DNA from 4 places in the Streptomyces sp. NPDC003011 genome. Region 3 is predicted to be linked to each of the others. Evidence: riboswitches for the same ligand, from Rfam matches in the RefSeq annotation. Region 3 holds a riboswitch; each other region holds the start of a gene.
The links. A riboswitch is a leader RNA that binds a small molecule or an ion and turns the genes downstream of it on or off. The one in region 3 is predicted to bind cyclic di-AMP.

Region 1: it holds a riboswitch for cyclic di-AMP, as region 3 does, so the genes downstream of both, ACWD0J_RS20540 (M23 family metallopeptidase) here and ACWD0J_RS38235 (M23 family metallopeptidase) in region 3, are expected to answer to the same signal.
Region 2: it holds a riboswitch for cyclic di-AMP, as region 3 does, so the genes downstream of both, ACWD0J_RS04675 (transglycosylase family protein) here and ACWD0J_RS38235 (M23 family metallopeptidase) in region 3, are expected to answer to the same signal.
Region 4: it holds a riboswitch for cyclic di-AMP, as region 3 does, so the genes downstream of both, ACWD0J_RS10525 (transglycosylase SLT domain-containing protein) here and ACWD0J_RS38235 (M23 family metallopeptidase) in region 3, are expected to answer to the same signal.

The regions. Positions count from the first base shown of each region.
Region 1 covers NZ_JBSFTY010000038.1:45,724-51,457, reverse strand. Annotated here, with positions in the region: gene ACWD0J_RS20555 (bifunctional acetate--CoA ligase family protein/GNAT family N-acetyltransferase) at 1-1,842, opposite strand, end outside; gene ACWD0J_RS20550 (HPr family phosphocarrier protein) at 2,019-2,300, shown strand; gene ACWD0J_RS20545 (GntR family transcriptional regulator) at 2,428-3,123, opposite strand; gene ACWD0J_RS20540 (M23 family metallopeptidase) at 3,382-4,146, opposite strand; cyclic di-AMP (ydaO/yuaA leader) riboswitch at 4,159-4,326, opposite strand; gene ACWD0J_RS20535 (M16 family metallopeptidase) at 4,529-5,734, opposite strand, start outside.
Region 2 covers NZ_JBSFTY010000006.1:41,703-47,436, reverse strand. Annotated here, with positions in the region: gene ACWD0J_RS04685 (cytochrome P450 family protein) at 1-184, shown strand, start outside; gene ACWD0J_RS04680 (transglycosylase family protein) at 335-1,366, shown strand; cyclic di-AMP (ydaO/yuaA leader) riboswitch at 1,561-1,729, shown strand; gene ACWD0J_RS04675 (transglycosylase family protein) at 1,733-2,455, shown strand; gene eno (phosphopyruvate hydratase) at 2,790-4,076, shown strand; gene ACWD0J_RS04665 (FtsB family cell division protein) at 4,178-4,654, shown strand; gene ACWD0J_RS04660 (DUF501 domain-containing protein) at 4,677-5,282, shown strand; gene ACWD0J_RS04655 (Ppx/GppA phosphatase family protein) at 5,279-5,734, shown strand, end outside.
Region 3 covers NZ_JBSFTY010000125.1:7,766-13,499, forward strand. Annotated here, with positions in the region: gene trmB (tRNA (guanosine(46)-N7)-methyltransferase TrmB) at 1-5, shown strand, start outside; gene ACWD0J_RS38230 (PrsW family intramembrane metalloprotease) at 58-1,395, shown strand; gene ACWD0J_RS38235 (M23 family metallopeptidase) at 1,604-2,641, opposite strand; cyclic di-AMP (ydaO/yuaA leader) riboswitch at 2,653-2,809, opposite strand; gene ACWD0J_RS38240 (PP2C family protein-serine/threonine phosphatase) at 3,043-4,173, opposite strand; tRNA gene ACWD0J_RS38245 (tRNA-Met) at 4,350-4,423, opposite strand; gene ACWD0J_RS38250 (alginate lyase family protein) at 4,488-5,708, opposite strand.
Region 4 covers NZ_JBSFTY010000015.1:10,287-16,020, reverse strand. Annotated here, with positions in the region: gene ACWD0J_RS10545 (carbohydrate ABC transporter permease) at 1-225, shown strand, start outside; gene ACWD0J_RS10540 (carbohydrate ABC transporter permease) at 222-1,100, shown strand; gene ACWD0J_RS10535 (LacI family DNA-binding transcriptional regulator) at 1,137-2,165, shown strand; gene ACWD0J_RS10530 (HAD family hydrolase) at 2,308-3,114, shown strand; gene ACWD0J_RS10525 (transglycosylase SLT domain-containing protein) at 3,168-3,650, opposite strand; cyclic di-AMP (ydaO/yuaA leader) riboswitch at 3,656-3,836, opposite strand; gene ACWD0J_RS10520 (polyprenyl synthetase family protein) at 4,784-5,734, shown strand, end outside.

The DNA of each region.
Region 1 (5,734 bases), on a different contig from region 3:
GCCGGGGACCCGCTCGGCCGCGGATCTCAGGGCTTCGGCCAGCGCCGCGTCCCCCGCTGTCCCCTCACCCACGGCGGGGATCGCGGTCACCACCACCGCGTCGCACGCGTCGTCCGCCAGCGCCCGCGCCAGGGCGGCGTGGAAGTCCCCCGGCGACGCGCCCGTCGTCAGGTCCAGCGGCGGCAGCGGCCGGAGCCCCTCGGACAGACACGCGTCGTACGTCAGCAGGCCCAGCGACTCGGAGTTCCCGAGGATCGCCACCCGGGGCCCGGCCGGCAGCGGCTGCCGCGCGAGCAGCAGGCCGGTGTCCACCAGTTCCGTGATCGTGTCCACCCGGATCACCCCGGCCTGCCGCAGCAGCGCGGACACCGTGGCGTACGGCAGCCGGGTCGCCCGCACGGCGTGCCCCTGCGGCGCGGAACCCGCTCCCTGCACCACGACGAGCGGTTTCGCCGCCGCCGTGCGCCGGGCGAGCCGGGTGAACTTGCGCGGGTTGCCGATGGACTCCAGGTACATCAGCACCACGTCGGTGTCGGGGTCGTCGTACCAGTACTGGAGGACGTCGTTGCCGGACACGTCCGCCCGGTTGCCGGACGACACGAACGTCGACACACCGGTCACCCCGGTGACCCCGCCACCGCGCCGGTGCAGCCGGGACAGCAGCGCGATGCCGATGGCACCGGACTGGGCGAACAGCCCGATCCGCCCGGGCCGGGGCATCTCCGGGGCGAGGGAGGCGTTCAGCCGTATCGCGGGCGAGGTGTTGATGACCCCGAACGCGTTCGGCCCGATGATCCGCATGCCGTACGCGCGCGCGTGCCGGACCAGGTCCCGCTGCCGCTCGCGCCCTTCCGGCCCGCTCTCGGCGTATCCGGCGGAGAGCACGACGAGCCCCTGCACACCGTGCCGGCCGCACTCCTCGACGACGTCGGGGACGTACGGAGCGGGCACGGCGACGACCGCCAGGTCGACCGGACCCTCGATGTCCCGCACCGAGCGGTAGGCGGGCACGCCGTCGATGTCCGTCCGCCCCTCGGGCAGGACCTTGTTCACGGCGTACAGCCGGCCGGTGAACCCGGCGTCCCGGATGTTGCCGAGGACGCCTCGGCCCACTCCGCCGGGCGTGCGGCCGGCCCCGACGACGGCGACGGACCCGGGCATCAGCAGGCGCTGCACGGAGCGGCCCTCGGCGCGCTGTTCGCGCGCGTACTGCACGGCGAGTGAGCGGTCCGTCGGCTCCAGGTCGAACTCCAGGCGGACGACGCCGTCCTCGAAGGAGCGCTTCTGGGTGTATCCGGCGTCCGTGAACACCTTGATCATTTTGTTGTTGGCGGGCAGCACCTCGGCGGCGAATCGCCGGATGCCGCGCTCGCGCGCGACGGCCCCGATGTGTTCCAGCAGGGCGGAGGCGACACCGCGCCCCTGGTGGGCGTCCTGGACCAGGAAGGCGACCTCCGCCTCGTCGGGGATGTCAGGGGCGGCGGCGAAGCGCCCTGTGGCAAGGGTGGCGGGCGACGGGTGGGCGGAGGCGGGCATGCCCTCGGCGTCGATGCGGTCGTAGCGTACGGTGGCGATGAACTCGCCGCCGATGGTGGCCGCGAGTCCCACCCGGTCCACAAAGTCGTGGTGCGTGAAGCGGTGGACGTCCTTGGCGGACAGGCGAGGGTAGGGCGCGAAGAAGCGGTAGTACTTCGACTCGTCCGACACCTGCTCGTAGAAGCTGACGAGGCGATCGGCGTCATCGACGGTGATGGGCCGGATGCGCGCGGTACCGCCGTCGCGCAGCACCACGTCGGCTTCCCAGTGGGCGGGGTACTCGTGCCGATCCGACGAGGTCTGCATGGGCCCCAGCGTACGGCTCGCGTACGACAACGGCGCGAGGCAGTCTGTGCGGGACGGGAGTCGGGCCGAGGCCGCGGTCCGACGACACACCGGAGCGGGACGAAGGACCGCTCCGGGCATGCTTCACGTATGGGAAACTGGTCTAGACAACCTGATACACCGAAGGGCAGCATCACATGGCTGAGCGCCGCGTCAACGTCGGCTGGGCCGAGGGTCTCCACGCCCGTCCCGCCTCCATCTTCGTCCGGGCCGCCACGGCCGCGGGTATCCCGGTGACGATCGCCAAGGCCGACGGCAACCCCGTCAACGCGGCCTCCATGCTGGCCGTCCTCGGTCTGGGCGCCCAGGGCGGCGAGGAGATCGTCCTCGCCTCCGACGCGGAGGGGGCGGACGCCGCCCTCGACCGTCTCGCGAAGCTCGTCGCCGAGGGTCTCGAAGAGCTCCCCGAGACCGTCTGAGCGCCGGCACCGTAACGGAACACAGAAGGGCTCGTCCGAATTATCGGGCGGGCCCTTCGCATTTCCTGTTCCCGGGCAGCGGAAATAATCCCCCGGGAATTACGCCTCTTTGTATACGGCGCTCGTGTTAATGCCGCAGGCCCGTCATGTTTACGGGATGTTGCGAGTTCCTCACACGGTCCGGGCGATCCGCCTGGGACGGAAAGCGCAGCCGGTGCGCGGCCGTGGCGCGCTCGGTGTGCAGCGCCGTGACCGTCCGCGCGCGCTCGCTGTCGCCGCGCGCCACCGCGTCCACGATCGCGCCGTGCTCCGCCCAGGACTCCACCGGGTCGGCGGGCGCCGCCACCGCGTACATCCAGGCGATCTTGTGGCGCAGCTGGGTCAGCATCGAGGTCATCGCGGGGCTTCCGGAGGCCTGGGCGAGCGTCTCGTGGAACCAGCCGCCCAGGGAGCGCAGATCCTCGCTGTTGCCCCGCCTGGCCCGCTCCTGGCCCAGCCGGACCAGTCCGCGCAACACCTTGAGGTGGGCCTCCGTGCGCCGCTGGGCGGCCCGGGAGGCGCCGAGCGGCTCCAGCAGCATGCGCATCTCCAGGAGGTCGGCGCCCTCCTGCTCGGTGGGTTCCGCGACGCACGCGCCCGCGTGCCGCCGGGTCACCACGAAGCCCTCCGCCTCCAGCGTGCGCAGGGCCTCGCGGACGGGGACGCGCGAGACGCCGTAGCGCCGCGCGAGCAGTTCCTCGGTGAGCCGGCCCCCGCGCTCGTAGACACCCGCGACGATGTCGTCCCGGATCGCGGTGCATACCGAGTGCGCCGGAATACGCATGACCGACCTCCGCCTTAATCCCCGTGAAACGTCGACGATTGACGTGTGTTCAGTGACTCTATTGCAATGAGCCGGAATTTCCGATGGCGGGTCGGAATCCATGGATATTTTTTGGACAGACGGGCATCCGAAAGGCCGAAGCCCCGGCTCGGGGAGCCGGGGCTTCGGGATGTCCTGCCGTCCGTCGCGGGACGCGCCCGCCGTGCGGGCGTCGGACGTTCACTCCGTGGCAGCGTCAGACGCTCACGGCGTGCGAGGTCAGAGGTTCACGCCGTGGGAGCGCAGGTAGGCGGCGGGATCGATGTCCGAGCCGTACTCGGCGGTCGTCCGGGCCTCGAAGTGCAGGTGCGGGCCGGTGACGTTGCCGGTCGCGCCGGAGAGGCCTATCTGCTGTCCCGGGGTGACCGACTGGCCCACCGAGACGCCGATGGACGACAGATGGCCGTACTGGGTGTACGTGCCGTCGTTCATCCTGATCACGATCTGGTTGCCGTACGCCCCGCCCCAGCCGGCCTCGACGACGGTGCCGGAGCCGACCGCGTGGACGGACGTGCCGGTCGAGGCATGGAAGTCGACACCGGTGTGGCTGCCGGAGGACCACAGGGAGCCACCGGACTTGTAGCTGGTCGAGATGTACGAACCGGAGATCGGGGCGACGTAGGCGTTGAGACGCCTGCGCTCCTCCTCGCGGGCGGCACGCTCCTCGGCCTCGCGGGCCTTCTTGGCGTCCGCGGCCGCCTTCTTGCGGGCGGCCTCCTCGGCCTTCCGCTGGGCTTCGGCCTCGTCGGCGGCCTGCTTCTGGGCGGCGGCCTGGGCGTCGATCTGGTCCGCGATCGCGTCGCCGATGGTGATGACGGGGGTGAGACCGGTCTGCTCGGCCGCGGGCTCGGCGGCGAGCGCGGGGGCGGCCAGGGAGCCGATGACACCGGTGGTGGCCAGAGCCGCGACGCCGGCCGCACGGGCGGTGCTGCGCTTCATCCGGCTGGGACGACGGTGCTTACCGGCGGCGCACATGAACGCCATGGAGTGGCTGGTCCTTTCCTTCCCTCTCGCCTACCGGGTTAGCTGACGGGTTCGGAGCAGGAAGGTCTCCTACGGGCCCCCTCGCGGTGCGCGCGGGCGTCCGATTCACCCCAGGGACTTCTGGTGTGGGTCCCCGGCTCCCCTGGCTCGCGCCATGCGGGGACTCGGCGATGACTGTCCGGTGCCGCGGACGCGGCGCACTGCCTGACGAACAGCCGGGATGACGCTAAACGTGCCGACTTTCAATCCCCAAACGGATCACGGCTTTTGTAGCGCATGCCACAGGGCAGACAGGCAACCTTTCCCTCAATTCGGACATCCGTCGGACATCAAGGGGCCCCGGTGGCACTCCTGTCACCGGGGCCTGTGGGCACGGCTGCGGCTACTCGGCTGAGACGACGCTGACTTCGCCGATGCCGAGGGCCTGGACGGGCTCCTTGATCTGCGCGGCGTCGCCGACGAGGACGGTCACCAGGCGGTCCACCGGGAACGCGCTCACGACCGCCGCGGTGGCCTCCACGGTGCCGGTCGCGGCGAGCTGCTGGTACAGCGTCGCCTGGAAGTCGTCCGGCAGGTGCTGCTCGACCTGATCGGCCAGCGTGCCGGCGACGGCCGCCGCGGTCTCGTACTTCAGCGGCGCCACCCCCACGAGGTTCTGGACGGCGACGTCGCGCTCGGCGTCGGTCAGGCCCTGCGCGGCGAGCGTGCGCAGCACGGTCCACAGGTCCTGGAGGGCCGGACCGGTGTTCGGGGTGTCCACGGAACCGCTGATGGCGAGCATCGCGGCACCCGAGCCGTCCGGAGCCGAGCGCAGGACCTGCCCGAACGCCCGCACGCCGTAGGTGTAGCCCTTCTCCTCACGCAGGACGCGGTCCAGCCGGGAGGTGAGGGTGCCGCCCAGGCAGTAGGTGCCGAGCACCTGCGCGGGCCACACGCGCGCGTGCCGGTCCGGGCCGACGCGGCCGATCAGCAGCTGCGTCTGGACGGCGCCCGGACGGTCCACGATGACGACCCGGCCGGTGTCGTCGGCGGTCACCGGCGGCACCGGACGCGGCTGGGCCGGGGAACCGGTCCAGGCGCCGAGCGTGTCACCGAGCAGCGCGTCGAGGTCGAGACCGGTGAGGTCGCCGACGACCACGGCGGTGGTGGTGGCCGGTCGGACGTGCTTCTCGTAGAAGGCGCGTACGGCCGCGGAGTCGATGGCCGTGACCGTCTCCTCGCTGCCCTGGCGCGGGCGCGACATACGCGAGGTCGACGGGAACAGCTCCCTGGAGAGCTCCTTGGCGGCACGGCGGGAGGGGTTGGCCAGCTCGTGCGGGATCTCGTCGAGGCGGTTGCGGACCAGCCGCTCGATCTCGCCGTCCGTGAACGCGGGCGCCCTGAGGGCGTCGGCGAGCAGGCCCAGGGCCTTGGCCAGGCGGGAGACGGGGACTTCGAGGGAGAGCCGTACGCCGGGGTGGTCGGCGTGCGCGTCGAGGGTGGCACCGCAGCGCTCCAGCTCGGCGGCGAACTCCTCGGCGGAGTGCTTGTCGGTGCCCTCGGAGAAGGCCCGCGCCATGATCGTGGCGACGCCGTCCAGACCGGCCGG
Region 2 (5,734 bases), on a different contig from region 3:
CGGCGCGCCCCTCGCCCGCCTGGAGGGCCAGACCGCCCTCGGCACGCTCCTCACCCGGCTCCCGGACCTGCGACTCGCGGTGGACCCAACGGACCTGAGGTGGCGCGGGGGGCTCATCATGCGCGGACTGCGCACGCTGCCCGTCGAGTTCACGCCCCGTGGCCGGACGCCTTCACGCAGGTAAAGGTGACACGCCCTCAACTCTGTGATCTTCACGTGATCTGCGCGGCATTAACTTGTGACAAGTGATCGTGTGCCTATACGTTCACGGATCAGCGCGGCGCCGAGCACCACGCGCCGCGCCGGTCACCGTTGTCTTGTGAAAGGTCTCCGCATGCTCTCCGGGAACGGCCGTCATCGTCGCCCCCGCCAGGCTCCGGCTCTTCTCGTCGCGGCCGGAGTGACCGGCTCCGCCATCGCGATCCCGCTGCTCGGTGCCACCGGCGCCAGCGCGGCGACCGGCACCACCTGGGACCAGGTCGCCAACTGCGAGACCGACGGTTCCTGGAGCGCGGACAGCGGCGACGGGCACTACGGCGGACTGCACATCGCCCAGGAGGACTGGGAGCAGTACGGCGGCCTCGACTACGCCTCGCGCGCCGACCAGGCCAGCCGCTCCCAGCAGATCGCCGTGGCGGAGAAGATCCTCGCCGACCAGGGCGTCGGCTACTGGTCCACCTGCGGGCTGCTCAACGGGCTCAGCAAGGACTCCCGGGCGGCCGACGTCGACACGGGTGTGGCGGGCGACGCGACGCCGGACACGTCGAGCGGGACGGGCGGCTCGGCCTCCTCCGGCCTGTCCGACCCCGCGGATCCGTCGACGGGTTCCTCCGCGGACGCGGAGTCGGACACGGCGTCGCCGTCCGCGTCGGCCTCGTCGCCCACGGATTCGCCGGATTCGCCGGATTCATCGGGCTCTTCGGGCTCTTCGGGCTCTTCGGGCACCGGGGACAACCTGGCCAACTCCGACACATCCGTTGATCCCGGCGCGGGTTCCCGTGACTCCCAGGATTCCGGCGACTCCTCCACCGGCACGGAGAATCAGGACGACTCGGACAACTCCTGGCAAGTGGGCGGTTCTTCGAGCCTCGTCGACACCGGCGCCCTCAGCGGCGGCAAGCACCGCGGCGGCAGCGCCGATGAGAACGCGACCCTCGCCGCCGCCGACACGGCCACCTCCGGCGGCCGTCACGCCGCCCGGGGCGACTCCTACACCGTCCTTCCCGGAGACACGCTCGCGTCCATCGCCGACTCCCTTGGGCTCGACGGCGGATGGCGTGCGCTCTACGAGGAGAACAAGCAGGCGATCGGTGGTGACCCGAGCCGTATCGTGCCCGGTCAGACCCTTGGACTTGGTGTCGAATAGGGCGAAAACCAACGGGAGTTCACGTCACGCTTCGCACTGAATGTCCGGTTTGGCGAAAGTGTGGGATGAGTCTCAGAAGCCCTGATCGTCTTTGAAATTCCGTGGATCGCGTGTCTACCGTCGGGACCGCTCGCCAACACGAGCCCCGGCTGCCGCAACGCCGAATCCTGCCAGCGGCCGTCCGGGAACAGTCGTCGCGTCAAGCGCCGTAGGCAGGAGCGGGGGACCCAAGGTAAGCGCCGGGGCCAGCACTTGAGGCTGGAACCGGCTTGGGGTGAAGCCGCACCTCGTGAGAGGCGCGGCCGGGCAACTCAACCGGCCCGAACCCGACAGCTCACCTCGCAGGCGTCGGTGAGGGGATCCACCATGCTGTTTTCCGCCAAGGGCAAGCACCGTCGCCCGTCCAAGGCCACCCGTGCCATCGCCATCGCCGGTGTCACCGGTGCCGCCGTCGCCGCCCCGCTGATGGCGGCCGGCAGCGCCTCCGCCGCCACCGCCTCCGAGTGGGACACCGTCGCCCAGTGCGAGTCCGGCGGCAACTGGTCCATCAACACCGGCAACGGCTACTACGGCGGCCTGCAGTTCTCGGCCTCCACCTGGGCCGCGTACGGCGGCACGCAGTACGCCGCGCAGGCCAACCAGGCCTCCAAGGCGCAGCAGATCGCCGTCGCCGAGAAGGTCCTGGCGGGCCAGGGCAAGGGTGCCTGGCCGGTCTGCGGCGTGAGCCTGTCCGGTGCCGCCTACAACGGAGCCGGTGCCGAGTCCTCGTCGAGCGGCTCCAGCAGCTCCTCGCAGAGCCAGAGCCAGAGCCAGGGCCAGAGCACCGACACCAGCAGCCGCTCGACCAGCGAGCAGCCGGCCTCCCGCTCCGCCGAGCGTCCGGCCACCAAGAAGACCGTCACCACCCCGACCGGCAAGAAGGTCAAGAAGGGCGACGGCGAGTACAAGGTCGTCTCCGGCGACACCCTCAGCTCCATCGCCGACAAGCAGGGCGTCAAGGGCGGCTGGGCGAAGCTGTTCGAGCTGAACAAGGACATCGTCGAGGACGCCAACCTCATCTACCCGGGTCAGCAGCTGCACCTGAAGTAGTACGCGGCGCCCAGCTGAACCACAGCGACCCCACATCCGGGTCCTTCATGATGAAGGCCTCGTGAGGGTCCCCCCGTCCCCACGGGCTCCCCGCTCCGGTGCGTGTTCCCCCGTACGCACCGGAGCGGGGCTTTTTTGTGCCCCTCTTCGTGCCCCTCTTTGCGCCCCCTGTGTGTTCCGCTCTCCGCTCCGCTCTTTGTTCCGTTCGGAAACAATTTACTCTCGGTTCTGCCCAAGGGGTGGGCGACCGGCTGGCCGATCCCCCCGGGCCGGTTAGGCTCGGTCTCGCAGGACCCACCGTGGTCCTGCTGCCCACGTCACATCCAAGAAGGAGATGCTCGTGCCGTCCATCGACGTCGTCGTAGCCCGGGAAATCCTGGACTCCCGAGGCAACCCCACGGTCGAGGTCGAGGTCGGCCTCGACGACGGCAGCACCGGTCGTGCCGCCGTCCCGTCCGGCGCCTCCACGGGCGCATTCGAGGCCATCGAGCTCCGCGACGGCGACCCGAACCGCTACCAGGGCAAGGGTGTCGAGAAGGCCGTCCTGGCCGTCATCGAGCAGATCGGCCCGGAGCTGGTCGGCTACGACGCCACCGAGCAGCGGCTGATCGACCAGGCGATGTTCGACCTGGACGCCACCGACAACAAGGGCTCCCTCGGCGCCAACGCCATCCTCGGCGTCTCCCTCGCCGTGGCCCACGCCGCCTCCGAGGCCAGCGACCTCCCGCTCTTCCGCTACCTGGGCGGCCCGAACGCGCACCTGCTGCCGGTGCCGATGATGAACATCCTGAACGGCGGCTCGCACGCCGACTCCAACGTGGACATCCAGGAGTTCATGATCGCCCCGATCGGCGCGGAGTCCTTCTCCGAGGCCCTGCGCTGGGGCACCGAGGTCTACCACACCCTCAAGAAGGTGCTGAAGAGGAAGGGCCTGTCCACCGGCCTCGGCGACGAGGGCGGCTTCGCCCCGAACCTCGGCTCCAACCGCGAGGCCCTCGACCTCATCCTCGAAGCCATCAACGAGGCCGGCTACACCCCCGGCGAGCAGATCGCCCTCGCCCTCGACGTCGCCGCCTCCGAGTTCTACAAGGACGGCGTCTACTCCTTCGAGGGCAAGGACCGCTCCGCCGCCGAGATGACGGAGTACTACGAGGAGCTCGTCGCGGCCTACCCGCTCGTCTCCGTCGAGGACCCGCTGTTCGAGGACGACTGGGCCGGCTGGAAGGTCCTCACCGACAAGCTGGGCGACAAGGTCCAGATCGTCGGCGACGACCTGTTCGTCACCAACCCGGAGCGTCTGGCCCGCGGCATCGACGAGGGCGCGGCCAACGCCCTGCTCGTCAAGGTCAACCAGATCGGCTCGCTGACCGAGACCCTGGACGCCGTCGAGCTGGCCCAGCGCAGCGGCTTCAAGTGCATGATGTCCCACCGCTCCGGCGAGACCGAGGACGTCACCATCGCCGACCTGGCCGTCGCCACCAACTGCGGCCAGATCAAGACCGGTGCCCCGGCCCGCTCGGAGCGCGTCGCCAAGTACAACCAGCTGCTGCGCATCGAGGAGATCCTCGACGACGCCGCGGTGTACGCCGGCCGCTCGGCCTTCCCCCGCTTCAAGGGCTGAGCCGTACCTGGCCACGCCTGAGCCAGTCGTACGTACGTCCCCGTACCCGGTCCCGTACCGTGTGCGGGGACGTACGCACGTGTGAGACGGGAGGCGGGGACATGGCCGTGAAGGACCGGGACCGGTTCTCCACCACGACCAGGATCCGGTTGCTCGGCGAGCAGACGGCGGCCCGCGTCTACCGTTCCCAGACCAAACGGCAGGCCCGCCGCTCCCGGCTGACCGGCCGCGCCGCGCTGCTCGCCCTCGTGCTGTGCACGCTGGTGGTGGCGCTCGCCTACCCCATAAGGCAGTACGTCTCCCAGCGCGCCGAGATCGCCGACCTGCAACGCAGGCAGGAGCAGGCCCGGCAGCGGGTCGAGCAGCTGCGCGACCTCAAGGCACGCTGGCAGGACGACGCGTACGCGGAGCAGCAGATCCGGCAGCGGCTGCACTACGTCATGCCGGGCGAGACGGGCTTCATCGTCATCGGCCCGGACGCGGCCACGCGCTCGCGCGCCGACCAGGGCGCCGCCGGCCGCCCCTGGTACGCCAACGTCTGGGACGGCGTCGACAAGTCCGACGCCTCCGACCAGTGAACTGACCGATAGAAAGACAGGCATGCAGACGCCCCCGCCCCCTACGCCGCGCACCGACCCCACCGACGCGGACGTCGAGGCCTTCCAGCAGCAGCTCGGGCGCCCGCCGCGCGGCCTGCGCGCCATCGCGCACCGCTGCCCGTGCGGACAGCCGGACGTGGTCGAGACGGCCCCCCGGCTCCCCGACGGCACGCCCTTCCCGACGCTCTACTACCTGACCTGCCCGAAGGCGTCCTCCGCGATCGGCACGCTGGAGGCGAACGGCGTGATGAAGGAGATGACGGCCCGGCTGGAGAACGACCCGGAGCTTGCCGCCGCCTACCGTGCCGCGCACGAGGACTACATCCGGCGCCGGGACGAGATCGAGGAGCTGAAGGGCTTCCCGAGCGCGGGCGGCATGCCCGACCGGGTCAAGTGCCTGCACGTCCTGGTCGCCCACTCCCTGGCGGCCGGCCCGGGGGTGAACCCGCTCGGCGACGAGGCCCTCGCCATGCTGCCGGAGTGGTGGCGCAAGGGGGCGTGCGTGACGCCTTCCGGGCCGCCGTCGGAGGGGGGACGGCAGGTGGAGACGTCCGACGACGGGACGGGCCACTTCGCTTTCGGGCCGGTCGAGGGAGACGCCCGGTGACCCGTGTCGCCGCCGTCGACTGCGGTACGAACTCGATCCGGCTCCTCGTCGCGGACGCGGACCCGGCGACCGGCGAACTGGTCGACCTGGACCGCCGGATGACCATCGTCCGGCTCGGCCAGGGCGTCGACCGGACCGGCCGGCTCGCCCCCGAGGCGCTGGAGCGGACGTTCGCCGCCTGCCGCGAGTACGCGGAGGTCATCGACAAGCACGGCGCCGAGCGCCTGCGCTTCGTGGCCACGTCCGCTTCCCGGGACGCCGAGAACCGGGACGAGTTCGTCCGCGGGGTGCTGGACATCCTCGGCGTCGAACCCGAGGTCATCACCGGGGACCAGGAGGCCGAGTTCTCCTTCACCGGTGCCACGAAGGAACTGACGGGCCGCGACGACCTGGACCGTCCGTTCCTGGTCGTGGACATCGGCGGCGGCTCGACCGAGTTCGTCGTCGGCGGG
Region 3 (5,734 bases):
CCTGAACCCACCCCGCTCTCCTGCGGGGGGCGCCTCCGCATCGTTAGGGTCAATGCCGTGGCCACCGTTCCCCCGTACCCGACGCACCCCAGCGATCCCGCCGGCGGCGCACTGCGGCACGCGCACTGGTGGCAACGGACGTGGGTGCGTCACGGCGCCCTGAGCGCCCTGCTCGCGCTCTCCGGGCTCGTCATCCTCGCCCTGGTCCGCGAACAGACCGGCACGGAGGGTTTCCTGGTCGGTCTCGGACTCGCGGTCCTGCCGGTGCCGTTGCTCGTCGCCGCGTTCCGGTGGCTGGACCGGGTCGAGCCTGGCCCGTGGCGCAACCTGCTGTTCGCCTTCGCCTGGGGCGCCTGCGCGGCGGCGTTGATAGCGATCGTCGCCAACAGCTTCGCGACCAGATGGATAGCGGCGGCCACCGCGGACCCCTCCAGCGCGGACACGCTCGGCGCGACGGTGATAGCGCCGGTCGTGGAGGAGTCGGCCAAGGCCGCCGCCGTCCTGCTCGTCTTCCTGTTCCGGCGCCGGGAGTTCACCGGCATCGTCGACGGGGTGGTGATAGCCGGGGTCACCGCCACCGGGTTCGCCTTCACCGAGAACATCCTCTACCTCGGCACCGCCTTCGGTACCGACCAGCTCAACGGCGACGGCGGGATCGCCTCCGTCACCGCGGCGACCTTCTTCGTACGGATCATCATGTCGCCGTTCGCGCACCCGCTGTTCACCGTCCTCACCGGCATCGGCTTCGGTGTCTCCGCGCTGTCGGCGGAACGCCAGCATGTGCGGCGGCTGCTGCTGCCGGTGTCCGGACTGCTGCTCGCGATGGGCATGCACGCGATCTGGAACGGCTCGTCGACGTGGGGCGAGTACGGGTTCTTCGCCGTGTACGCGGCCTTCATGGTGCCCACGTTCGGGCTGCTGACCTGGCTGGTCATCTGGACGCGGCAGCGCGAGCTGAAGACCGTACGGGAGGAACTGCCCGCCTACACCGTGGCGGGCTGGCTGACGCCGGCCGAGCCGTACGCGCTCGGGTCGATGCGGGCGCGGCGGATGGCCCGCGACTACGCCGGACAGCGCGGCGGGCGTTCCGCCGCACGGGCGGTGGCGCAGTACGAGGCGTACGCGACCTCTCTGGCCTTCCTGCGGCACCGGGGGCGGCGGGGGCGGGCGGGGGCCGACTTCGCCGTCCGGGAGCGGGAGCTGCTCCAGGAACTGTGGCGGCGGCGGGACCTGGCGCGTCCCGCGCTGGACCACGCGGCCCGGGCGACGGCACCGCCGGTGGCGGTGGCCGCGCCGCCGTGGCCGGTGTACGGGGTGTACGGGTATCCGGCGGCGCCCGCGTATCCGGGGTACCCGGCGGTGCCGTATCCGGCCTGGAACCCGTACCGGTCGTAGCCCACCGGTGCCGGCAGGCCGGCGCGTCCGTCAACGCCCCAGTTCCGTCTTCGCGTCGTGCGTGCGGTGGAGGCCGACGTGGCCGGGGCGGGACGCCGTGGCGAGGCGTGCGCGGTCGTGCCGCACGGCAACGCCCGCGGCGGAGGCCCTCATTGTGCGGAAGGCCCCCGCGCTCGTCACATCCGTGCGGCCGAGTGGCCCGCGGGCCTCAGGGGTTGAGCCCCTTGCTCCGCAGCCACGCCATCGGGTCGAGGCCGCCGGCCGATCCGCCCGCGTGGACCTCCAGGTGGAGGTGCGCGCCGGTCACGTTGCCCGTCGCGCCCACGCGGCCGATGACGTCCCCGGTGTTGACCTTCTGACCGACGCTGACGTTGATCGACGACTGGTGGGCGTACCAGATCTCCGTGCCGTCGTCGAGCGTGAGGACGGTCTTGTAGCCGTACGACCCGTCCCAGCCGGCCTGCGTGATCGTGCCGGTGTGGACCGCCTTGATGAGGGTGCCCGTCGGCGCGGCGAAGTCGAGGCCGGTGTGGTAGCCGGAGGACCACAGGGAGCCGGCCTGGCCGTAGGTGGAGGTGATCGTGTACGACGAGGTCGGCAGCGCGTACTGCTTGGCCAGCGCGGCGAGACGCTCGGCCTCAGCCTTCTTCTCGGCCTCCTCCTTCGCCTGCTGCTTCGCGGCGGCGGCCTTGGCCTCGGCCTCCTTCTCCGCCTTGGCGACGGCCTCGGCGGCCTGCTTCTCGGCGGCGGCCACCGCGTCGGCGACGGCCTTGCTCTCGATCTGGTCCTGCTGCTGCTCGGCCTGGGCGAGGATCCGGGAGCGCAGCACCTCGCCGGCGTTCTCGGTGCCCTGCGCGGCCTCCACGGAGGCCGTGCCGACGGTGCTGAGCGCGGTCGCGGTGTTCTCCGCGGTCTCGGAGGTGTCGTCGTCCGAGATGAGGGAACCCACGGAGGGCAGGTCGGGCAGCGAGATGGACACCGGCGGCTTGCCGGTGTTGGCGCTGGCCATGCCGCCCGCGCCGACGGCGGCTATGACACCGACGCCGAGAACGGTGGAGCTGCGGGCGAGTCCGCCGCGCTGCTTGGCGACACGGTGCCGGCCGCGTACCGGACGGATGGACTCCTCGGTGGGGTTCCACTCCGTCCAGGGGCCCTCGTCGGTGCGGTACTCGCCGTAGCCGAAGGTCTCGCTGTCGCGCTGGCTCGGCACGAACGGGGCTTCTGGGGCAGGCCGGTTGGACGCCACGTGGGCGTGCTCCTTTCCTTCCTTCTCGCCTACCGGGTTAGCTGACGGGTTCGGAGCAGGAAGGTCTCCTACGCGCGTATACCAGCCGTGCGGACACGGCGGTCTACGCGTGATTCACCCCAAGTAGTGGTTCCCCGGTTCCCTCGCGGGATTCGGCGCGTGCGCACGGAGCCGTCTCTTGTGACGGCTGGGACGACCGCGCTGCGTTATCGAACGTTAATAGACGCGGGGCCTCTATTCCAAGCTGTTCCGCTTGATCATTAACGATGATCCGCTGGACCAACACCCCACGATCGGCGAAAAACGGGCGAGTTGGCCATGCCTCGCACATCACACGAGTACTGACGAGGCGTCAGTTCTTCAGCGCAGGGCACTCACCTGGTCACCCGTGGTGACAACGGTCACGGCCGCCGTACGGCGAGCAGCGCCATGTCGTCCGTCATGCCGCCCCCGGAGTGCCGGCGCGCCTCCTCGGCGAGGGTGCGCAGGAGCGCGCCCGGGTCACGGAAGACCCGCCCGGCGAGCCGCTCCTGCGGGTCGTAGAACACACCGTGCTCGTCCCGCGCCTCGGACAGCCCGTCGGTGTGCACGAGCAGGGTGGCTCCCCTCGGGAGGACCGCCTCCTCGGCCCGGTCGGGCCGGCTGCCCAGCTCGCTCATGCCGAGCGGCAGCGCGGGCTCGCGGGCCGGCAACGGCCGTACACCGCCGTCGGCGTACAGCAGCAGCGGCGGCGGATGCCCGCGGTTGAGGATCCGCACCACCCCCTCCCCGTGCGGGAGTTCGGCGAGCACGACCGTCGTGAACCCCTCGACGGCCTCGACGCCGTCCCGCCGCGCGGCCTCCCGCGTCAGCGCCCGCTCCAGCCGTCCGGCGACCGCCTCCAGCGTCGCCTCCTGCTCGGCGGCCTCCCGGAAGGCCCCGATCACGATGGCGACGGCCGCCACCGCGCCCATCCCCTTGCCGCGGACGTCCCCGACGACCAGCCGGACACCGTGCGGACTGTCCTGTACGGCATACAGGTCACCCCCGATGGAGGCGTCCGCCTGGGCCGCCTCGTACCGGGCGGCGATGTCGAAACCGCCGATCCGCGCGGCGGGCTCCGGCAGCACCGCGCGCTGGGCCGCCTCGGCGATCTCGCGGGCGGAGGCGAGCCGCTGGTCGCCCCGGCGGACGACCCGGTTGATGACGGCGGCCAGGACGGCGACGGTGGCGACCGTCACCACCTCGGTGACGGTGTCCGCGTCCAGGCCGAAGCCGGACCTGGCGTGGACCGCGTACGCGGCGATCAGGGCCACGCCCCCGATGACGGCGGTGCCGCACAGCGAGTAGACCGGCGCGGCGACGAGCGGGGCGGCCGTGAAGAAGGGGATCGCGGTGAAACGCCGGGGGGTGAGGAGGTCGTAGAGGACGCCGCCGACGATCAGCAGGGCGGGGAGGACCTGAAGCAGCACCCGCAGCTTCGACAGCCGCCGCCCCTCACGCGCGCCGGCTCCGGCGTACGGCCCTTCCCCCGCCACGTTCCCAGGCCGCACCGCTCGTCTCCCACCGCGTACGTCCGCTCCGGTCACCGTCCCGCCCGTCCAGAGTTCCCTCGGCGGGGGCGGCGGGCGAGCGGTGAGGGCCGACCGGATGACGACCGGATGACGGGAGAGCACCCCCCACGCACCGAGGGCCGGAACCCTTTCGGATTCCGGCCCTCGGCCTTCAGTAGCGGGGACAGGATTTGAACCTGCGACCTCTGGGTTATGAGCCCAGCGAGCTACCGAGCTGCTCCACCCCGCGTCGTTGTGACTTCAGTGTACGCCATACGCAGGACAGATGTCGCATCGGTTCCCGCGGCCCCGTCTCAGGTGGCCGGGTTGCCCGCGTGCGTGAGGGTCTCCCAGGCGACGAACAGGTCGTCGGTGCCGGCCGGCCGGGTCTCCTCGGCGAGCTTGCGCGCGGCCGGGACGGGAATCTCCAGCCGGTCCTCCAGGTGGTTGAGGGCGACCTCCAGGTCGGGCCCCAGGTTCCGCTCCACCGTGCCGCCGCACAGCCACGCCGGGGCGGACTCCCCCGCCTGGTGGCGGGAGTGGAAGGAGAGCGCGGCCTTCAGCCGGTCCTTCACCTCGCCGTACAGGTCGACGCCCTGGTGCCAGGCGGTCTCGGCGATGTGCGCGGTGGCGGCCAGCGCGTACCCGACGTGCCGGAAGTCGCGGCAGGTCTCCTGCGAGACGCCGTTCTTGTACGTCGTCTGCCCGAACCAGTACGTCGTCAGCTTGCGCCGGGTGTCGACGCCGGACCCGCGCGGGGTGAGCGGCACACCGCCGTCCTTCTTCAGATAGAAGTACGCGGGCACGCGCTCGCGGAAGCGTTCCAGGGCCTGGTCGAAGGTCTTGTGGTCGTCGAGGAAGACGGCGATGCCGATGGCCGCGTCCGTCGTCACGAGGTCCCAGTAGCCGTTGAACTCCGGGACCTTCTTGGCCACTTCGGGAAGATGGGCGGTGCGCAGCATGTCCTCGAACCGCCGTACGCGATCAGCCGGCCACCCGGCCCCCGGCGTGTGCCGCACGAGTTCGGCGGCCCGCGCCCAGGTCGATCCCGTCCACCCGGCCTGGAGCCCCGCGTTCTCCCCCGTGTGCCGCCTCAGCCGCGCCGACCAGGCGTCCATGATCTCCCTGGCCTTGACCGCGTGCCGCTGCCTGCCGGTGATACCGAACAGCAGGGCCTGCGTGTAGGCGGCCAGGGCGTCCTCGCGCTCCTCGGCACAGCCGGGGCCGGCCTCGCCGCCGGTGGGGCAGACGACGGTGGCGTACGGCTCGGCACGGTACCGGTAGGCCCCGTACGCGCTGTCCCGCATGTCGAGGTAGGCCCGCAGCCAGGGCTGCTTTCCCGCGGTGACGTTCTTCCGTACGACGTCCAGCTGGGTGCTGCTGACCAGGACGCCGGGGTGGGTGAAATCGGCGTCCGCGGGGAGGGCGCGGGCCATGGCCCGGGGGTGCGGGCCTCTCGCTCCGCAGGAGGTGAGGAGGGCGGCGAGGAGGGTGACGGACAGGAGAGTCACCGCGTGTCGTCGGGCTGACCTCATGGGCACCTCCGTGGGGTCCGTGCGGC
Region 4 (5,734 bases), on a different contig from region 3:
ATCGCCACCCTCCAGGTCTTCACCGAACCCATGGCCCTCAGGCCGCTGACCAACGGCCTCTCCACCACCTGGAGTCCGCTGATGGCCATCTACGACAGCGCCTTCCTGAGGTCCGACATCTACGGAGCCTCCGCCACCGCGGTCGTCCTGGCCCTGGCCACGTTCGTCGTCTCCTTCACGCTGCTGCGCATCTCCGACCGCTACACCCGGGAGGACCGGGCATGACCCCCCTCACCCTCACCGCCGACGCCACCGGCGAGACCCGCGCCGCGCGGCGCACCGCCTGGGTCCCCACCCTCGTGCTGATCCTGGGCGCGCTGTACTGCCTGGTCCCCATCGCCTGGGTGGTCATCGCGGCGACCAAGGACCGGTCGGAGCTGTTCTCCACCTTCACCTTCGCGCCCGGCACCGGCTTCGTCGACAACCTGAGCGACCTGAACGCCTACCGGGACGGCATCTACTGGCAGTGGATGGCCAACTCCGCCTTCTACGCGGGTCTCGGCGCCCTGCTGTCCGCCGCGGTCTCCGCCGGCGGCGGCTACGCGCTCGGCCGGTTCGCCTTCCGCGGGCGGGAGTTCGTCTTCAAGCTGATCCTGGCCGGCGTCCTGGTGCCGAGCGTCGTGCTGGCCGTACCGCAGTACCTGATGCTGTCGAAGATGGGCATGGCCGACTCGTACTGGTCGATGCTGCTGCCGTCCATCCTCTCCCCGTACGGCGTCTACCTGGTCCGCATCTACGCGACCGCCGCGGTGCCCGCCGAACTCCTCGAAGCCGCCCGCATGGACGGCGCGAGCGAGTGGCGGATCTTCACCCGGATCGCGGTGCCGATGATGATGCCGGGCCTGATCACGGTGTTCCTCTTCCAGTTCGTCGGCATCTGGAACAACTTCCTGCTGCCGTTCGTGATGCTGGCCGACGACACCAAGTTCCCGCTCACCCTCGGGCTCTACACCCTGCTCGCCCAGGGCGCCTCGCAGCCCGCCCTCTACACCCTGGTCATCACCGGCTGCCTGCTCGCGATCGTCCCGCTGATCGCGCTCTTCCTGGTGATCCAGCGGTTCTGGTCGCTGGACCTGCTGAGCGGCTCGATCAAGGCCTGACACTCTCGTCTCCCCGCCCCGCCACGAACGAGGACCATGACCACGAGCGCCAACGGACGCCGCAGACCGCCCACCATCCACGACGTGGCGCGGGAGGCGGGCGTGTCGCGGGGCACCGTCTCCCGCTTCCTGAACGGCGGCCACTACGTCTCGCCCGCCGCCCGGCGGTCGGTCGAGTCCGCCATCAGGAAGACGGGGTACGTGGTCAACCGGCATGCCCGCAGCCTGAGTACGGGCCGGTCGGACTCGGTGGCGTTCCTCCTCACCGAACCGCAGGAGAAGTTCTTCGAGGACCCCAACTTCAACGTGCTGCTGCGCGGCTGCACCGAGCACCTCGCCCGGCACGACATCCCCCTGCTGCTGATGCTCGCCGCCACCGACGACGACCGGCGCCGCCTGACCCGCTACATCACCTCGGGCCATGTCGACGGCGTCCTGCTGGTCTCCAGCCACAGCGGGGACCCGGTCGCCGCCGAACTGCGCGACGCCGGGATGCCGTTGGTCGCCTGCGGCAAGCCGCTGGGCCTCGGCTCCAAGGTGAGCTATGTGGCGGCCGACGACCGGGACGGTGCCCGGGAGATGGTCCGTCACCTGCTCACCTCGGGCCGCCGTCGCATCGGCATGATCACCGGCCCGCTCGACACCCCCGGCGGCACCGACCGGCTGGCCGGCTACCGCGAGGTGCTCGCCGAGGCCGGCCTGCCCTACGACCCCGCGCTGGTCGCGGAGGGCGACTACCGCCGCACCGGTGGCGAGGAGGCGGCCCGCCGCCTGCTGGCGCGCGCCCCTGACCTGGACGCGGTGTTCGTCGCCTCCGACCTCATGGCGCGGGGAGTCGTCAGCACCCTGCAACAGGCCGGGTGTTCGGTGCCCGACGACATCGCTGTCGGCGGCTTCGACGACTCGCCCGCGGCCACCGCCGCCAGCCCCGCGCTGACCACCATGCGCCAGCCCTTCGACCGCATCAGCGCCGAGATGGTCCGGATGCTGATCGCCCAGATCGCGGGGGAGGACACGGCCGGGGTGATCCTGCCGACGGAACTGGTGGTACGGGACTCCGCGTGACCGCGTGACCGCGTGAGCGGGTGAGCGGGTGAGCGGATGAGTGGGTGAGCGCGTGAACCGGAAGAGCCGTCAACGCATGTGAAGGATGCAGCCGTCCGGTTCGCGTCGAGTCGGCGCGGCGTTCCCTCCGTATTCTCTGATCATGGCCGCACCCACCGCGTATTCACTCATCGCCACCGACCTGGACGGAACGCTGCTCCGAGGCGACGACACGCTCTCCGACCGGTCGCTCGCCGCGCTCGCGCGGGTGGCGGCGGCCGGGGCCCGGCACCTCGTCGTCACCGGCCGGCCGGCGCCCAGAGTGCGGCCCCTCCTCGACGACCTGGGCAGCGAGGGGCTCGCGGTGTGCGGGCAGGGCGCGCAGGTGTACGACGCCGGCGCGGACCGCCTGCTGTGGTCGGTCACCCTGGACCGGGAGCTGGCCGAGACCGCGCTCGGCAAGATCGAGGCCGAGGTGGGCCAGGTGTTCGCGGCCGTCGACCAGGACGGTGTCGACGGGCTCACGCTCATCGAGCCGGGCTACCTGATGCCCCACCCGACGCTGCCCGCCGTACGCGTGGGACGGCGCGACGACCTGTGGGACGCGCCGATCAGCAAGGTGCTGCTGCGCCATCCCGACCTGTCCGACGACGAGTTGGCGGCGACGGCCCGTTCGGTGGTCGGTTCCCTCGCCACGGTCACCATGTCGGGGCCCGGGACCGTCGAACTCCAGCCATGCGGCATCACCAAGGCGACGGGCCTCGCGCTGGCCGCCGGGCACCTGGGGCTCGGGCCGCACCAGACCATCGCCTTCGGGGACATGCCCAACGACATCCCCATGCTGGACTGGGCGGCCCACGGCGTCGCCATGGCCAACGCGCACCCCGAACTCAGGGCAGTGGCCGACGAGATCACCCTGTCGAACGAGGACGACGGCGTCGCGGTCGTCCTCGAACGGCTCTTTGGCTGAGGGCCACCCGCGGGCGGCCGGTGCCGGAGCGGACGGCACCGGCCGGAGCAGGCCTAGTACGCGCCCCACACGTTGTCGATCGAGCCGTACCGCGCGGCCGCGTAGTTGCAGGCGGCGACGATGTTCGCGACCGGGTCGTACGGGTCCCACGCGGTGCCGGCCACGTGGTACGCCTGGAAGGTCGGGTCGATGGTCTGGAGCAGGCCCTTGGACGGGGTGCCCGCGGCGGCGTTGGAATCCCAGTTGTTGATGGCGTACGGGTTGCCCGAGGACTCCCGGATGACATTGCGGTAAATGCCGTTGTACGTCCCGGGAATTCCGTTTTGATCCATGATCTGGAGGGCCGCCCGGATCCAGCCGTCGAGGTTGTCGGCGTAGCCCAGCGAGGAGGCCGTGGCGACGGGCGGGGTCGCCGCGGAGGCGCTGGTGGCGCCCATGAGCGGGAGCGCCAGGACGGCGACTCCGGTGCCGGCGACGGCGAGCTTGCGGGCGAGGCGGGCGGTCTTGGAACCGCGGTACTGACCGGGTGCAGACATGGGGACGTTTTCCTCTCCGGCGCCTGCGAGGTGAGCTGTCGGGTTCGGGCGGGAGCTGCCCGGCCGCGCCGCCCTGAGGGCGAGGCGACTTCACCCCTAGCCGTTCCGGTACGACCTGTGTCGTCCGGCCCGGCGACTGACCTGGGTCCCCCGCTCCTGCCGTGCGGTGTTCGTCGATGGGTGTCTCCATGGGCGGCGGCAGGATGAGGCGTCCGCCCGACGGCCCGGAACGTATGCGAGAGCACATGTCCGGAACAAGTGGCGGATTCACAGATCGCACCTATTGACCTTGGTCTGGGGCGTATGAGGTGCTTGATCCTTTGCGTCTGCCATGACTCAACTGGCGCGAAGGGCAAGGGGAGACGCGGGCGGGCGGCGGTGTGGGCGCGCACGGTCCCGAGTGACCCAACTCACGGCTGAGCACAAGAGTGGCAAATAGGGCAATGAGCCCAACTCGTAGCCAACTGGCCGTCCGTGGGATCCGCTTCTCCCCGGCCCGGTGAACGGCCGCCCGCGGAACCCGCCCGGTGGCGTCCGTCGTCGCCGGGGCGGCTCAGGTCCACTCGTACGGAGGCGTAACCGTGGCCCGCGTGCCGGAGGGGGCGTTGCCAGTCGCGGAGCGTGGCCGGCCTGGCCGGGCGGCGTGGCAGGTGTTCGGGGATCGCGGGTACCGGTTCCTCCGTGAGGGGGCGCCCCGTGCGCGTGTACGGCGGCACCCCGTCCGGAGCGGGAGGCGGAGGGTCTCGTGGGCCGTCTCGCAGGGAGAGGACGAAACGGATGCGCAGGCTGGCCGGAGTGATCTCGGGGGCGGGATGCCCGGGCGGTTCCGTGAAGGTGTCGGTGGGGATCACCGGACAGGAGAAGGCATGATCGTCCTCCCGGGCGGGACGGCGGCCGGACGCGACCTCGGCCGCGCTCCGGGAAGCGATCCCTTACTTCCCGTTAGGTCCGATGATGTCCGATGTTTTCAAGTGATCAAAAACACATCCGGCCCGGTCCGATACCGCCCGGGCCGGACCGGTGGGCGCTAGCAGTGATCGAAACGTGACCGGATACGCTGACTTGAGTGATGGCAGCGACCTATCGACAAACCGTGTAATCGCCAGTAGACACCAGCAGACAGGAGATCCCTCGTGACCGTCGTCGGGCCGTTCGGGCTGAGCGTGCGGGACCAGGCTCTGGAAGCCGATGTCCAGGTCGGATTGGCGGCTGTCGAGGAGGGACTGCTCGAAGCCACCAAGAGCGAGGTCCCCTTCATCACGGAGGCCGCCCAGCACCTGGTGCGGGCGGGCGGAAAGCGGTTCCGGCCGCTGCTCGTGATGCTCGCCGCCCAGTTCGGGGACCCGTACGCGCCGGGCATCGTCCCGTCGGCGGTGGTGGTGGAGCTGACCCATCTGGCGACGCTGTACCACGACGACGTGATGGACGAGGCCGAGGTGCGGCGCGGGGTGGACAGCGCGAACACCCGCTGGGGCAACTCGGTGGCCGTCCTCACCGGCGACTTCCTGTTCGCCCGCGCCTCGCACATCCTGGCCGACCTCGGGCCCGAGGCGGTCCGGGTCCAGGCGGAGGCGTTCGAACGCCTGGTCACCGGCCAGATCCTGGAGACGGCGGGGCCGCAGGACGGGCGTGACCCGGTCGAGCACTACCTCGACGTGCTGGGCGGCAAGACGGGCTCGCTGGTGGCGGTGGCCTGCCGCTTCGGCGCGATGATGTCGGGCGCCGACGAGACGGTCGTCGACGTGCTGACGCAGTACGGCGAGCGGCTGGGCGTCGCCTTCCAGCTCGCCGACGACGTGCTGGACATCGCCTCCGACTCCCACGAGTCCGGGAAGACCCCGGGCACGGACCTGCGCGAGGGCATCGCGACCCTGCCGGTCCTGCGGCTGCGCGAGCGCGCGGCCCGGCTGGGCCTGGCCGAGGACATCGCCCTGTGCGAGCTGCTGGCCTCCGACCTCACCGACGACGCACGGCACACGCGGGCCCTGGCGGGCCTGCGGGCGCACCCCGCCCTGGAGCAGGCGCGCCGGGACACGGTCCGCTACGCGGAGGACGCCCGCGCGGCCCTCGCCCCGCTGCGGGAG